DNA from 2 places in the Neobacillus sp. 114 genome. Region 2 is predicted to be linked to the other one. Evidence: predicted binding sites of a transcription regulator. Region 2 holds the regulator's gene; the other holds the start of a gene.
The links. The regulator Rex, encoded in region 2, represses fermentation and respiration genes when NADH is low (regulators of the CRP and FNR family bind a similar motif). The targets are predictions, from matches to a motif close to TTGTGAAATATTTCACAA.
Positions count from the first base shown of each region.

Region 1: the regulator Rex is predicted to act here: its motif matches at 3,572-3,589, upstream of hcp (hydroxylamine reductase).

Region 1 covers NZ_CP126144.1:2,373,097-2,379,310, forward strand. The annotation lists gene QNN06_RS11810 (PQQ-dependent sugar dehydrogenase) at 1-181, opposite strand, end outside; gene QNN06_RS11815 (electron transfer flavoprotein subunit beta/FixA family protein) at 832-1,659, shown strand; gene QNN06_RS11820 (electron transfer flavoprotein subunit alpha/FixB family protein) at 1,660-2,694, shown strand; gene QNN06_RS11825 (GNAT family N-acetyltransferase) at 2,953-3,492, shown strand; gene hcp (hydroxylamine reductase) at 3,653-4,951, shown strand.
Region 2 covers NZ_CP126144.1:253,043-259,256, reverse strand. The annotation lists gene QNN06_RS01420 (YdiK family protein) at 1-61, shown strand, start outside; gene QNN06_RS01415 (hypothetical protein) at 634-879, opposite strand; gene QNN06_RS01410 (DUF4395 domain-containing protein) at 1,312-1,737, opposite strand; gene QNN06_RS01405 (redox-sensing transcriptional repressor Rex) at 1,891-2,544, opposite strand; gene moaC (cyclic pyranopterin monophosphate synthase MoaC) at 2,577-3,065, opposite strand; gene QNN06_RS01395 (ABC-F family ATP-binding cassette domain-containing protein) at 3,228-5,147, shown strand; gene tsaD (tRNA (adenosine(37)-N6)-threonylcarbamoyltransferase complex transferase subunit TsaD) at 5,583-6,214, opposite strand, start outside.

The DNA.
Region 1 (6,214 bases), 2.1 Mb from region 2:
TTTGCGGGCGTATATCTAAAAAAGTCCGTAAACTACCGTTTCCTATGTATATGATCTCTCCTACCTGGGTGGCAATAAATAATCTTTCCATTGAGTCACCCGGAAGTATAGCTGTTTTCAAGACGGTGGGTAAATTTATCTTATTAACAATGGGCAGTAAATTAACCTTCACTTTTTTCACCTAACTATACACTCCTCTCCTGGTTTTCTTGTATAAAAATATGATTAGAACTGGTCTATTAGTACCAAATTAGGGCAGACCAAAAAAGGCGGCAGACCGCCTTTTTTTGCCCCCTGTTGAAATTTTTTTCTGGACATGAATATTCTATATTACGCTCCAAGACAAATGTTTCGAAAGGGTGACAATGTTGGCAAAAAAATCGAACAACAACAAAAAGCAGAACAATGCAACATCTAAAAATAGCAATAATAAAAATAATAATTCCAAAAAGTCAAACCAAAAGAATAAGAATAAATGAATGATAAATGCTTTTATTTTGTAAAGAATAGAAGAAGGAGTCTTGTTTAATGGGATCTTTTCTACAATAATTACGAAAACAGCAAATAAATATTTATAGCTTGGCAGGAGATGGATTTCTCCTGCCGTTTCTTTGAATTGGAGAATATTTAATGCTCTGAAATTGGCATGACATCCTGGCATCCAAAAATCAGCGAGGATTAATAAGATATTTATCCGAAAATTCGAATGTTAGGACATCTCTGTTAATAAAGTAATGGTAACGGGTGAAAAGCTTTTTAGAACCGAGAGATTCATATAGAAGGTTAATTAATGGCCCTGCCATTTGCTTTTACAATAAAAGGAGGGATTAAATGCTGCACATTGTAGCTTGTATCAAGCAAGTGCCTGACACCAAAATTATCAAGATGAATCCAAAAACAAACACGATGGACCGACGGACAGCGCCTGCGATCTTGAATCCGTATGACGCCCATGCTGTTGAAGAGGCGGTTCGAATAAAGAATAGATATGGAGGACATGTTTCTGTTGTGACGATGGGGCCACCTCCTGCTGTTAACGCGATTAAAACGTGCATTGAAATAGGCGCCGACGAGGGTTATTTAATTACGGACCGACGGTTTGCCGGGGCAGATACATTGGCAACAAGCTATGCTGTGACAAAAGCGATTGAAAAGATTGCAAAAATAAAGCCAGTAGATTTAATTATCTGCGGAAAAATGTCCATCGATGGAGATACCGGGCAAGTCGGACCTGGAATAGCAAGAAGGCTCGATATTCCACCGCTGACTTCGGTGAACAAGGTGGAGGAAATCAATCAAGAAGAAGGAACTGCCATTGTCCATCGCAAGTTAGAGGAAGGCTATGAAGTCGTAAAGTCGACCTTGCCGTGCTTGTTTTCTGTTGAGAAAACAATCAATGAAGTGCCATACTCTCCGCTTCCAAACATGCTAAAGGCTGCCAGATATAAACCCCATATCTGGTCGGTTGATGACCTGGAGGATGTAGATATTAAGCAGCTTGGTTTAAAGGGCTCGCCAACGATTGTCTCCAAGGTATGGGCTCCGCAAAAACCGGCAGGGGGAACGTTCTTTGAAGGCAGTCCAGCGGCACAGGTAGAGCAATTGCTCTCTGTCCTTTTTGAAAAGAAAGAACTCTTTGAAACAAAGGGGGAAGTGTAATTGGATTTCCAAGATTACAAAGGTGTTTGGGTGTTCATAGAACAAAAAGATGGAGTGGTTGCTTCTGTATCCCTTGAACTATTGGGTGCCGGCAGAAAGCTGGCAGATAAACGGGGAGTAGAATTAGCGGGTATTATAATCGGAGAAAATGTTAAGCATTTAACAAACACTGTATTTGAATACGGGGCAGATACCGTGTATGTCTATGACCAAGCTATCTTTAAACATTACCGGACAGAGTCTTATATGAAGGCACTGCTGGATTGCAGCGATAAACATAAACCTGAAATTATCCTGTTCGGGGCTACGTCGACTGGAAAAGATCTGGCAAGCGCGGTAGCCACCGACCTGCCGACAGGTTTGACAGCCGATACGACGGAGCTGGATGTGGAAGAGGAAACAGGGTTATTGCTCGCCAGCAGGCCAGCTTTTGGCGGAAATATTATGGCAACCATTCTTTGTAAAAAATACCGGCCGCAAATGGCGACAGTCCGTTCCAAAGTCATGAAGGCGCTGCCTCCACAGCCAGGGAGAACAGGCAAGGTGGTTGAAGAAACAATACTATTAAAAGAAGAAGATATCCGGACAAAAGTCTTGGAGATTGTAAGGGAAACGTTAAAGAAGGTAAGAATCGACGAAGCGGATATCATTGTTGCCGGTGGAAAAGGATTAGGGAGTTACGAGGGATTCCAGTTAATCCACCATTTGGCGGAAACGCTAGGAGGTGCGGTTGGCGCCAGCCGGGATGTAGTAGAAGCGGGATGGATTGACCATGCCCATCAAGTAGGGCAAACTGGTGTGACGGTAACGCCGAAAATTTATTTTGCGATTGGAATTTCCGGTGCGATTCAACATATCGTCGGAATGAAAAATTCCGGGTTAATCATTGCCATCAATAAGGACAAAGAAGCCCCAATTTTCCAAAACTGTCATTATGGAATTGTAGGCGATGCCTTTGAAATCGTTCCTGTACTAATCGAACAGTTTAAAAAGGCTCTATCCAGAGAGAAGGTAAGCAGTACCAGCGAAGGCTGATGTATTGGTGCCGGGCCGGTACTGGCAGGAATCTGCCTTGCTATACAAATTTAGCTTTTTTATTAAGAGAATCCCATAATAAAGTGGGGTTCTTTTTCATTTACAGCCGTAAATGTTTTTGTATCACTAACGGAATTGAAATTTAATAACTGCCAAAGGCATTATATTTTTAAAGCCAATGGAAACGGAAGTAGATGGTATAATTTTTGATGTATAGCACTGACTTTGTATAGTGATAAGTAAAGGCGGGAGAAAAAATTGAATTTAAATTATGAAATCCTATCTATTGAAAGGGCTGAAGATTGCAGGGAATTATGTAATGAACTTATGGCCTTTCAAAAGTCAAAGACAAAGATTAAAGCTGAATTGTTTGACACCATGAATTTTGAAACACGAATGATTCCTTCTTTGAAAAGTGCAATTTACAATCATATTGTGGTTGCTAAAGATGCTGATAAGATAATTGGCTATGCTTACTCGAACATCTCTCCCAAAGAAGTCTATTCCAATGATTTTGCCACTTTTTTTGATATGTTTTCTGTTGCTAGAAAAAATGTAGGTTGTCTATCCCAGTTTTATATTAAAGAAGAATATAGAAAATACGGGATTGGCTCAACACTTTTCGAAATGTCAATGCGTTGGCTGCATCAATTTGAGGATGTCGAGGATTATTTTATTTTTGTTTCGAATGGCAATAATGATGCGTTGGAGTTTTATAAACGAAAAGGATTTGTTTTTAGCCATGAAATTTTGGATGGTTTTATAACAGTTTTACGAAACAAAAATGAAGAAAGCTGAGTATTAGATACACGGAAACTCTCCTTGAGCAGGAGAGTTTCTTGAATTTTTTCCTATTTACAATTGACAAAAAAGTGAACTGTGATTTATATCACATAAAAAAATAGGGTTTGTTGGATATTCTAGAACTAGACCAATGGAAAGAAGGAAAGTGAAAAAAATGTCTATGTTCTGTTATCAATGTGAGCAAACACCATCAGGAGGATGTAATGTGATTGGTGTTTGCGGAAAAGATGAAACCATCGCGAGTTTACAAGACACAATTATCTTTGGATTAAAGGGGATTGCTGCTTATCGGACACATGCAAACCAACTTGGTTTCACAGACCCGTTTGTTGATGCGACAACGCATGAAGCCCTTTATATGACATTAACCAATTCAAACTTTAATGTTCAGGAACATATCGATATGGCCATGAAAGTGGGGCAATCCGCCATCCGCGTGATGGAGCTGCTTGATGAGGCCCATACTAAACGGTTGGGAATTCCGGAACCGATTCGTGTCAGTCAAAATAAAATTGAAGGAAAAAGTATCGTTGTGACGGGGCACAATCTATTTGCTTTGGAAGAATTACTAAAGCAAACAGAAGGAAGGGGAATCAATATATACACACATTCCGAAATGCTTCCTGCCCATGGTTATCCGGCATTAAAGAAATACTCTCACTTAAAAGGGAATATTGGAAAGGCATGGTATGATCAGCGAAGGCTTTTTGAGAAATTCCCTGGTGCCATCTTAGCAACAACCAACTGTGTCATGCCAATTAAAGGAACTTATGCTGATCGGATGTTTTCCTATGAAGTCGCTGGTCTTGAGAATGTTCAAAAAATCCTTAACGAAGATTTCACGCCACTAATCGAAAGAGCACTTGAATTACCGGAAGCAGAGATTGACTCAGAAGAAACTTTACTGACAGGATTCCACCATGAAACCGTTTTAGGATTGGCACCAGAAGTAATCGCAGCTGTAAAGTCCGGCAATATTAAACGATTCTTTGTGATTGCCGGCTGTGATGCACCTGGCCAAGGCGGCATTTATTATCGTGAATTGGCCACTTCATTGCCTCAAGATACCGTTATTTTAACAACATCATGCGGCAAGTTCAGATTTAATGACGTGGATTATGGGGTAGTTCCAGGAACAGATATTCCTCGCTATATTGATTTAGGACAATGTAATAATTCCGTTTCTACTATAAAGATAGCAAAAGCATTAGCAGATGCATTCGAATGCGAAATCAATGAACTTCCAGTCAGTATTGTATTATCATGGTTTGAACAAAAGGCAGTAGCCATTCTATTAGGGCTCTTCAGTTTAGGAATTCAGGATATTCGGATTGGGCCAAAAGCGCCTGAATTTATTTCTGAAGGTGTATTAAATGTTCTTCAAGATACGTTTAATTTGAAATTAATCGGCTCAGCAAAAGAAGATATGGAAGCAATGTTAAGTCTTTCCTAAAAATTTATATTATGGAATTGTTGGTGATGCCTTTGAGATTGTTCCTATACTCATCGAACAGTTTCAAAAGGCTTTATCCAGAGAAAAGGTAAGCAATACCAGCTGAAGCTGATGAAAAGATGCTGGGGAGAGATACATAAATCAGAAATTCTCAAAAAGGTAGAGAAAAAAGGTGGCATACAACCGCCTTTTTTTGTCTCTTATGGAACTATTTTAAAAAGAATAGAATAAGTGAACCTAAACAGATTCCCTTAAAGCGGTTAAATATAGAGATATCCTAAAATTAACCGCTATGAAAGGGAATTTTTTTATAAAACCAGAGTTAATGCCCTTGTTTTTATGATAATTGTTGTTCCTTCTCCTTGTATATGACTATTATTCTCCACTTCCTTTATTATGAATACTATTTAGCTGCCACATTTATTTGTCTCTTAAGATGGAATTCTGAAAAAGTTTAATGAGAAATATCATATTTCCAAGGAATTTGATAGACTGTTGAACCTGAAGTATTGGGGACGCAAATTGCCATGTTTTGCTCACTGACCAGGTATCACGTGACCCTGCAGGACATCAATGAAGAAGGCTGAATGTTGAGTAGAAGAAGGAATATATTCACATTTTAAGTGAAAAGTGTTTTTTAAAATTCAAAGGAAGATAGTGAATCAAAAATGCATGTTTAATAACAAAACAATTTATGAAAAACGAGGTACTCAAGAGGAGACCTCGTTATTTGTCGTTCCCAAATGAATTGGCCTTTGATATGCCGTTTTAGGAATTTGAGGGTGCCTTTGGTGTTGTTTGTGAAGGGGGGCAACCTAGATGTACCCTCAGTTAATATAACTCGCACTTATATAGATATAGCAGATCAGTATTTTACACAGAAAATACATATATGTTTATATATTAATTAAGTATAAAATTTCAAACTGTTTAGAAAATTAAATCTAATCTATAACCCAATGTTTTTATGGTATAAGTCGAACTAGGAGGCAATATTGAGGGATCTGTATGGAATATTACAATGAAACAGGGGAGTTGCTTATGTAAATGATGAAGACGGTGATACCGATTAGGGAACCTTGCTGGTTTGGTGTTTGCTACTTGCACTGGGTCTAAGTGCGAACTAGTAAAAACTACAAAAATGAAAGGTGAGGCATGAACATGGAGATTCATAGTAGAAACCGAATACTGATGAAAGCTCTTATTCTATTGTTTTCGACAGCGCTACTTTCCGCTTGTACTAGTAATCCTTCCGGAGGAAGT
Region 2 (6,214 bases):
GTCAGCCTTAAAGATGATTGCTATTCATTTTAAGTACAGGGATAAAATGAATAAACAATGATGTCTTTATTTTTGATTGGACCAATGAAAGCCATTTTCCTTTCTGAATCCACTTAAAAAGTCCTTCATTCGGCTAATGAAGGACTTTTCCCTTTCAGCTTTCACTCAAAATGTCCTTCATACCGTCTATGAAGGACATTTTCCTTTCCGATTTCACTCAAATTGTCCTTCATTCCGCCTATCAAGGACATTTCCACTCCCGATTTCATTCAAATTGTCCTTGAGACCGCCTATCACGGACATTTCCACTCCCGATTTCATTCAAATTGTCCTTGAGACCGCCTATCACGGACATTTCCACTCCCGATTTCACTCAAATTGTCCTTGAGACCGCCTATCACGGACATTTCCACTCCCGATTTCACTCAAATTGTCCTTGATACCGCCTATCAAGGACATTTCCGCTCCCAATTTCACTCAAATTGTCCTTGATACCGCCTATCAAGGACATTTCCGCTCCCAATTTCACTCAAATTGTCCTTGATACCGCCTATCAAGGACATTTCCGCTCCCAATTTCACTCAAATTGTCCTTGATACCGCCTATCAATCACGGACATTTCCCTTCCCAATTTCACTCAAATGTCCTTGATGCCTTCAATAAAGTTTCGCCCCGCTCCATTAATTGACCCCTGTTAGAGCTATCAGCTGTAAGCTTTAAAGAATGAAGCGCAGAATAAGTCCCATTCGGCAGCTGCTCGCGGTAGATTTGCTTTTGCAGCAGATTACGCGGCCACTCCCACTGTTCGTTTACGACCACATCGCGGAAGATACGCGGCAGCGACGAAAATTCCTCCATGACGCCATGAACAGCAAACACGGAGATAGCCTTCCGTAAAATTTCTGCCCCCTCATTTGTAGCACATATTTTCTGCAGCAAGACAAGTTCACGCAGATTAAATAATTTTTCCTAACTTCAATTGGATGGTCCAATATAATTCCTGGATTAAGCGGCTTATCCAGCTGCAAGAATGCCCCCGCCGTCGTTCGCTCTGCGGCATGCTGGATCCGTTTCAACTTGCTTGCTGTGAGTGGATAGTCTTTTACCTTCTTCCCAATAATACTTCGGAAATCGCTGTACAAGTTTGCCTCTCGAGATGCCCGCAGCATAAACCCAGCACAGGCATCCCAATTTCCAACCGCGACAGGTCAATACAATTCCGACTGCAACTGCAATCCCCTTATCCTTTGGACTAGCGTCAAATGTAAGCAGAAAAACAAAAAAGAGTCTGAAAAATTCAGACCCCTATCTTTATTGGTGCGCCTTTCTATAACGGTATTGGTTCCACTGATAATGAATAAAGCATCCGATGCAAAAACCTAGGATTGCCACAAAGGCCGCCGCCGCGACAAGAATTGTGAACACATAGCCAACACCATTCCATCCCAGCAGGAATCCTACAAATCCAATTCCCAAACACGATACGGCAATTTTTTGATTAAATTGCTGCTGCTCCCAATCCTCAGGGATATAAGCCTTTGGGTCCTTTCTTAAAAACAGTTTTGCTATTTGCATAATCGGATTAAACCCGAATAAAAGACCAGACAAACCGGCAACTAACGGCACTAACAAAAACCATTCCTGTCCGGATAACCATGTTAACACAACACTTAAAACAATTGTCCACTGGTTTGTTTTCACGAGCGGCCGTGGGATTGAACGAACTGTTTCTGACATTTTAATCCCCATCTTTCCTATTGGATTACGATACTTATTTGTATATTTATTTTACTTACTTTAACTCCCTTTGTATAGTTATCTGTTTAGGAAAAATGTTTCCAAACGAAAAATGGGCTTCTCACCTATTTTGGCGAGAAGCCCATTTATTATTTATTCTTCGACTTCGTCGTTTGGATAATGCTTTAAAAAGTAAACAAGTGACTGCAGCTCCACCGCCAGGTCAATATGATGCACGCGGATCGATGAAGGTACATTCAGTCTTGCTGGAGTAAAGTTTAAAATTCCTTTTACGTTCGTTTTCACAAGTTTATCTGTGATCTGCTGAGCAACCGGAGCCGGCACCGTCAAAATCGCTACCGAAATATTTTCCTCGATCAAATACTGTTCTATATCGTCCATCGAATAAACTGGAACATCGCCTATCGAATCGCCAATTTTTCCAGGGTCCACATCGAAGGCGCAAGCGATTTTTGTGTTATTATTTTTTAAAAAATTGTAGTGTAAAAAGGCTGTGCCAAGATTACCCACCCCGATTAACGCTACCTTTGTTAATTCATCTTGATCAAGAGTTTTCCGGAAAAACGATAACAAGTAGTTTACATTATAGCCGTACCCCTTTTTCCCAAGGGCTCCGAAATAAGAGAAATCCCTGCGAATCGTGGCCGAGTCCACCTTTACAGCTTCACTCAATTCTGCAGATGACACCCTCTGCTTGCCAGAAGAATGAAGGTTTTGTAAAAATCGATAATATAAGGGCAGACGCTTTGCTGTTGCCTGTGGTATTTTCATCGTTTCATTGGACATATTTCTCCCACCCTTCAATTTTAATGGATATATTAGATATTCCTTCTAAAATCACCGTTTTTGCCGCCGGTTTTTTCTAACAGAAAGGTTGGTCCGATCACCATCCCTTTATCAACTGCCTTACACATATCATAGACGGTCAGGGCACAAACAGAGGCGGCTGTTAGCGCTTCCATCTCAACTCCGGTACTGCCTTTGGTTTTCACTAATGCAGCAATATGCAGTATATATTGTTCCTGCCCGGCCTGTTCCCACGAAAAACTAATATTGATACCTGTTAATGGGATCGGGTGGCACATTGGAATGATATCCCATGTTTTTTTCGCCGCCATTACCGCAGCAACCTGGGCCACTGCTAAGACATCGCCCTTTTTCATTTCGTAGTTTGTGATTTTTTCATAAATTTCAGTGCTTACTGTTATGCTAGACTGGGCAAGTGCCGTGCGTGCCGTTTCCGGCTTATCGCTGACATCGACCATCTTGGCCCGGCCTTCTTCATTAAAATGAGTAAATTCAGCCATAAAAAAATCCTCCTACAAAAAATAATACAATATTTTTATGTCCATGTGTGTGAAACTTTGAACTATCGGTATATTTTTTTATAATTCCATTAAAAATTTCACTTCATTGCCGACATTCGGGTAATACGGTACACTAGTCATAAGGTAATAGAGGTGAAAAAAATGATTTTATTACAGGTTAACCAACTACAAAAATATTATGGTGCTGAACTTATTTTATCGAATATAAAACTGGAATTACAAACCCGTGACCGTGTTGCCCTTGTCGGACGCAATGGAGCGGGGAAATCAACGTTATTGAAAATCATCGCCGGCGAAATGGGCTATGACGGCGGCGAAATCATCAAACCAAAGGATGTTACCGTTGGTTATTTGGCACAAAATACGGGTTTGGAGTCCAATTTGTCCATTTGGGAGGAAATGCTGACGGTTTTTGAGAACCTGCAGGCGATGGAAAAAACGCTACGGAAGCTGGAGGAGCAAATGGCCGATCCTGCTGTTTTCGGGGACCCAGGAAAATACGAACGGGTATTAAAGGAATATGATGAATTGCAAATAAAGTTTAAAGAGCAAGGCGGCTATCAATATGAAGCCGATATCCGCTCTGTATTGCATGGGTTAAATTTTTCTGATACTACATTAATGATTTCAAGTCTAAGCGGCGGACAAAAGACACGGCTTGCGCTAGGCAAACTGCTGCTGACAAGACCTGATATTTTAATTTTGGACGAGCCAACCAACCATTTGGATATCGAAACCCTTTCCTGGCTGGAGCAATATCTGCAGGGCTACGATGGCGCGATTTTAATTGTTTCGCATGACCGCTATTTTTTGGATAAAGTGGTTACAGAGGTGTATGAACTATCACGCCGTCTGATTCAGCGATTTACCGGTAATTATAGCTCTTATCTTGAGCAGAAAGCTGCCAATTATGAACGCGACATGAAGCTTTATGAAAAGCAGCAGGAGGAAATTGCCGCCTTAAAGGATTTCATCCAGCGCAACATCGCACGGGCCACTACTACTAAGAGGGCGCAAAGCCGGCGGAAGAAACTTGAAAAAATGGAAATCATGGACCGGCCATCAGGGGATGAAAAATCCGCTTCCTTCTCATTTGAAATTGAGCGCCAAAGCGGCAATGATGTACTGACTGTTGATTCACTTGCTGTCGGCTATGATGGCGAGATGGTTTCCGAGGATATTTCCTTTCGTGTCTATAAAGGCGACAGTATTGCCCTTGTCGGCCCTAACGGAATCGGGAAGTCGACCCTTTTAAAAACAATTATTAAAAAGCTTCCCGCTTTGGCTGGAACTATTCAATACGGAACCAATTTGTCCATCGGGTATTACGATCAGGAACAAGCCAACCTTACCTCCAATAAACGCGTCTTAAACGAACTATGGGATGTATATCCACTGAAACCAGAAAAGGAAATCCGTACGGTGCTTGGAAATTTCTTATTTTCCGGTGACGATGTGCTTAAAAACGTTTTGTCATTAAGCGGCGGTGAAAAAGCCCGCCTAGCCCTTGCCAAGCTAATGCTCGAGAAAGCAAATTTATTAATATTGGACGAACCTACCAACCATTTGGATTTGGACAGCAAGGAAGTTCTTGAGAATGCTCTAATTGATTATCCAGGTACTATTTTGTTTGTTTCACACGACCGTTATTTTATTAACAGAATCGCAACCAAGGTACTAGAATTGAGCCCTGAGGGCAGCACAGAATACCTCGGCGACTACGATTATTATGTGGATAAAAAGCTAGAGCAGGAGGAACTTACGGCACTTGCATTGGCAGCCTCCGAGAAGAAGGTTTCTGCTTTTGTGCCTGCTGAAAAAAACAGTTATCAACAGGATAAAGAAACGAAAAAACTGGAACGCCAGCGAAAACGTAAATTGGAAGAAATCGAGGAACGCATTTCGGAGCTTGAAGAACAGATTCAGAATTATGAACAGCAATTATGCGAGCCAGAAGTTTTTCAGGACCATGAAAAGGTTTTAGAGATTAATTTAAAAAGTGAAAAGGCTAAGGCCGAACTTGACGAATTAATGGAAGAATGGGCCGAGCTGGCAGAATAATGTGGATAACCGGACTGTTGGAGTCCGGTTATTTGTTATGCTTGTAATCCAAAAGGCCTAATTTTCCACAGAATTATTCACATTGTAAATGCCATTATTTCAGTTATCCAATTAACTTTTCCACATTATCCACAAAAAAACGCCTATTTATCCACATTATCAACATTAATCACTGAATTATCCACAATTCATTTGAATTTTCCACTTTTTCAAAAATTTTTTATCCACAAAATTGCTATTTTTATATTAGCCCAAATTCAATCAAATGTTTGTTTAAATCTTAAAATGCCTATTTCAAGGATTTGCCGTTTTCAATCTAACGTTTGATTAGTTTATTGCCAATATCAATTAAACGTTTGATTAGTTCATCAACCAAATCAATTAAACGTTTGATTAGATTCTTTTATTAAAAAAACCCTTCCTTATTAGGAAAGGTCAGGTGTTATATGTTTCTATATCCAATCCAGGTATCGCGTTTAGTGATAAGTCTGCTCGAATTCCTTTTTCAAACATGACACTTCCGGCAGCTGCTATCATGGCTGCGTTGTCTGTGCATAAGGATAATGGAGGAATGACTAATTCAACATCCGCCTTATCTGAAAATGCCTTTTCCAGGGCTGCTCGAAGCCCCTTATTGGCTGCTACTCCTCCTGCCAATAATATTTGGTTGACGCCATATTCTGCAACGGCTCTTACGGTCTTCGTCACCAATACATCAATGACACTTTCCTGAAAGCTCGCGGCCAGATTCTCCGGGGCAATCGTCTCACCACGCTGCTCGGCATTATGAACCGTATTAATGACCGCTGATTTTAAGCCGCTAAAGCTAAAATCATAGGAGCCTTCCTCCAGCCAGGCACGGGGCAAATCAATAGTAGGACGGCCTTCATGGGCCAAACGGTCAATATGCGGACCGCCTGGATATGGCAGATTCAATGTTCTAGCTACCTTATCATAGGCTTCACCCGCTGCGTCATCCCTTGTTTCGCCAATTACCTCAAAATGTCCATGATCTTTCATGTAGACAAGCTCCGTATGGCCCCCTGAGACCACTAAAGCCAACAAAG